2 regions of the Xanthomonas sp. WHRI 8932A genome follow, and region 1 is predicted to be linked to the other one. Evidence: predicted binding sites of a transcription regulator. Region 1 holds the regulator's gene; the other holds the start of a gene.
What was found. Region 1 encodes FliA, which starts transcription of late flagellar genes. Its sites were predicted from a motif close to TAAAGTTTNNCNNNCNNNGGCCGATAA; they were not measured.
Positions count from the first base shown of each region.

Region 2: a site for FliA is predicted at 968-994, ahead of VC212_RS01365 (GGDEF domain-containing protein). Genes of this name have one in related genera too.

Region 1 covers NZ_JAYGQQ010000007.1:345,659-347,843, reverse strand. The annotation lists gene flhF (flagellar biosynthesis protein FlhF) at 1-157, shown strand, start outside; gene VC212_RS13720 (MinD/ParA family protein) at 144-1,028, shown strand; gene VC212_RS13715 (RNA polymerase sigma factor FliA) at 1,025-1,792, shown strand; gene cheY (chemotaxis response regulator CheY) at 1,828-2,185, shown strand, end outside.
Region 2 covers NZ_JAYGQQ010000001.1:309,902-312,086, reverse strand. The annotation lists gene VC212_RS01365 (GGDEF domain-containing protein) at 1-841, opposite strand, end outside; gene tsf (translation elongation factor Ts) at 1,122-2,000, opposite strand; gene rpsB (30S ribosomal protein S2) at 2,171-2,185, opposite strand, start outside.

The DNA of each region.
Region 1 (2,185 bases):
CGACCACCAACTGCCCATCACCTGGGTGACTGACGGACAGCGGGTCCCCGACGACCTGCACCGCGCCAATGCCGCCAGTCTCGTTCTTCGTCTTGAAGATTTACGGCGCGCTGCCGATAAGCCCTGTACTCCGGAGCACAACCATGCAGTCGCGTGAATACGCAAAGCTGACCAACGCCTTCCCCCTGACGGCGACCCGTCCCGAGCCTTTGGGCCCGGTGCGCACGATTGCCGTGACCGGTGGCAAGGGCGGCGTGGGCAAAACCAACATCTCCGCCAACCTGGCCGTGGCGCTTGCCGACATGGGCAAACGCACGCTGCTGCTGGATGCCGACCTTGGCCTGGCCAACCTGGATGTGGTCTTGGGACTCTCGCCCAAGTTCACCCTGGCCGACCTGATCGCCGGCCGCTGCACGCTCGATGAAGTGATCATCGAAGGCCCGGGCGGCGTGTTGGTGGTGCCGGCCGCCTCCGGTCGCCGCCACATGGCGGAACTGGCTCCGGCCCAGCACATCGGCCTGGTCAATGTGTTCTCCGAACTGGAACGCGACCTGGACGTGATGGTCATCGACACCGCCGCCGGCATCACCGACAGCGTGCTGACCTTCTGCCAGGCCGCTCAGGACACCGTGGTGGTGGTCTGCGACGAGCCGGCCTCGATCACCGACGCCTACGCGCTGATCAAGGTGCTCTCGCGCGAACGCGGCGTGGACCGCCTGCAGATCATCGCCAACATGGTGCGCGACCCCAACGAAGGCCGCCTGCTGTACGACAAGCTCTCGCGCGTCTGCGAAAAATTCCTCGGCGATGTGTCGCTGAACTATCTCGGCCACGTGCCGCAGGACGACTGGTTGCGCCTGTCGGTACAGCGTCAGCAACCCGTCATCAAGGCCTACCCCGCCAGTCCGTCGGCGCAGGCCATTGCCGAAATCGCACGCCGTACCTCGCGCTGGCAGGCTCCCACCGTGCCGCGCGGCAACGTCGAGTTCTTTGTCGAACGCATCATCCAACGGGGAGTGGCCGCATGAGCACTGCTACCGCAACCACGGCCACCGCGCAGTACCGCGCCGTGCAGCGCAATAACGCCAACGACGTGGTGACCCAGCACGCCGATCTGGTCCGCCGCATCGCCCACCATCTGGCGGCGCGTCTGCCGGCCAGCGTGGAAGTGGACGACCTGATCCAGGCCGGCATGATCGGCCTGATCGAAGCATCGCGCAGTTACGACTCCGACCAGGGCGCCTCGTTCGAAACCTATGCGTCGATCCGTATCCGCGGCTCGATGATCGACGAGATTCGCCGTGGCGACTGGGTGCCGCGTTCGGTGCACCGCCGTGCCCGCGACGCTGCCGCCGCAGTGCGCAAGATCGAGCAGAACACCGGCCGCGCCGCCGCCGCCACCGAAGTGGCCGCCGCGATGGAAATGCCGTTGCCCGATTACCTGCGCCTGATGGAAGACGCCGCACGCGGCCAGGTGCTGAGCCTAGAATCGCGCATCGAAGATCACGGCGAGCTGGACACCACCGCCAAGGGTGGCCCCAACCCGCAGCAGATGATGGAGCGTGGCGAATTCGGCCGCGAGCTGGGCAAGGCCATCGGCCAGTTGCCAGAGCGCGAGCAGCTGGTGCTGTCGCTGTACTACGAACAGGAATTGAACCTGAAGGAAATCGGCGCTGTGCTCGGTGTCAGCGAGTCGCGCGTCTGCCAGATCCATGGCCAGGCCGTAGTGCGTTTGCGCGGCCGCCTCAAAGTCTTCGAACTGGCCGACGCCGGTGTCGAAATTGACGACTAATTTTTTCGCGTATTTTTTCGTGTTAGGAGCTTGATGTGAATAAGAACATGCGGATCCTGATCGTGGACGACTTCTCGACGATGCGACGTATCGTCAAGAATCTGTTGGCAGATCTCGGCTTCACCAATACCGCAGAGGCCGAAGACGGCAACAGCGCGCTGGCTGCATTGCGCTCTGGCCCGTTCGATTTCGTGGTGACGGACTGGAACATGCCCGGCATGACCGGCATCGACCTGCTGCGCAACATCCGCGCCGACGCCAAGCTCAAGCACCTGCCGGTGATGATGGTGACCGCCGAAGCCAAGCGCGAGCAGATCATCGAAGCGGCGCAGTGCGGCGTCAACGGCTACATCATCAAGCCGTTCACCGCGCAGACGCTGGAAGAAAAGCTGG
Region 2 (2,185 bases), on a different contig from region 1:
GCGGCACGCGGATGTCGAATAAGGCTTCGAGCTCGGGCAAGGATTCGGCGATGCGTTCGATCACTTTTTCGAAGCGTTCGGCATCCAGTTCCAGCACGTCCTGCGCCTGGCGCTGCGCATGCTCGGTGGCGGTAGCCGCGCTGGCGGAGAGCCAGATGTCGGCCAGACGTCCGGACAGCGCGACGCAGGCCATGAAGGGCTCCAGGCCTGACGGTTCTTCTTCGCTTTTCGCGATCGCGTTCTGCAGGTAGTGCGGTAACTGCCACTGGTGCGCAAGCCAGGCGCCGATTTCGGCGTGGGTGGCACCCAGGTGTTCGCGTTCGGCATCCAGCAGCGATGCATTGTCGGGCGCCTGTTCCAGCAGCGGCGCATACAGCTCGGGCGCGCCTTGCAGCAGTGCCAGCTTGCCGATGTCCTGCAGCAGGCCGGCCAGCATCAATTCTTCGGGTTTGCGGATGCCATAGGCCTGACCCAGGATGCGACTGGCCAGCGCGCATAGCCCGGCACGACGCCAGATGCGCTCATGCAACGGGTGCGCGACGAAGGTGCTGCGCACGCCGTGCACCATCGAAAACCCCAGCGCCAGGCTCAGGGTCGCGTTGAGGCCGAGCATGGTGAGTGCCTGGCCGAGGTTGTCGACACGGCGGCGGCTGGCGTACAGCGGTGAGTTGGCCACGCGCAGCATGCGTGCGCTCAGGGCGATGTCCATGCCGATGACTTTCGCGGTGGTGGTCATGTCCACATCCGGGTCCTGCGCCAGCTCGATGATGCGCAGCGCGACGCCGGGTGGCGATGGCAGGTTACGGCAGTAGTGCAGGGCGGCCTGGAGATCTGGTTGCATGAGTCATCGCCAACAGTGAACGCAAGCATACAGCTGCGTTCGGTGAGTTTGAGCACGCCACGGCTCGCAGTCGCTGCGCTGGAACGCATGCGTGAGGGGTGCTGAGAGTCTGCTTGGCATCTAGGTTTAGCGGCACGGCCGACGACATCTATAGCGTCGAGGCCGGTTGCGGGCACCACGGATGTGTGCGTTTCAGTTTCGCGCGCTTCGATGTAGCGCGGATTCGCAGGCAAAAAAAAGCCGCGGCATGGCCGCGGCTTTTTTCACTCTGTGGCGAAGATCAGGCCAGACCGGCCTGCTTCATCACTTCGGCGGCGTAGTCTTCCACCACCTTCTCGATGCCTTCGCCAACGGCCAGGCGCTGGAAGCCGATCACGTCGGCACCAGCGGCCTTGACGGCCTGCTCGACGGTCTGATCGGTGTTCAGCACATACGGCTGGCCGTACAGCGTGACTTCGTTGACGATCTTGCTGATCTTGCCGCTGATGATCTTTTCCAGGATCTCGGCCGGCTTGGACTTGTCCTTTTCGGACATCTTGGCCAGTTCGATTTCCTTTTCCTTGGCGACAAACTCGGCCGGGACGTCGGATGCCTTGATGTGCGGCGGGTTCATTGCGGCGATGTGCATGGCAATGCCGCGTGCCAGCTCGATGTCGCCACCCTTCAGCTCGACCAGCACGCCGATACGGCCGCCGTGCACGTAGGCCGCGACGTTGTTGGCGCTGTCGATACGGGCCAGGCGACGCACCTGCAGGTTCTCGCCAACCTTGGCGATGACCGCCGCGCGACGCTCTTCGATGGTCTCGCCGCTGTCCAGCTTGACGCTCTTCAGCGCTTCGGCATCGGCGACGTCGGAGTTTAGTGCGGCGTTGGCCACAACCTCGGTGAAGGCCAGGAAGTTCTCATCCTTGGCGACGAAGTCGGTCTCGGAATTGACTTCGACCAGCACGGCCTTGCCGCCGGCCTGTGCGGTGGCGATGCGGCCTTCGGCAGCAACGCGGTCGGCCTTCTTGTCGGCCTTGGCCAGACCCGACTTGCGCAGCCACTCGGCAGCGGCATCGATGTCGCCAGCGTTTTCGACGAGTGCTTTCTTGCACTCCATCATGCCGGCGCCGGTGCGCTCGCGCAGTTCCTTGACCAGGGAAGCAGTGATTTCCATGGAATTACCTCGTATGGACGAATGCGTACGGCGGAAGTGTTCCGCCAGTGAGGAGACGGTGCAGCGTGCGGGCCGCCCCCGTAAAAATCTTTGGTGGCCTCAGCGACGGGTCGCGATGGACCCGTCGGGGCTGCGGCCGCCCAGCATGGAGCGGCCGCATTGCATGCCGATTACTCGGCAGCCGG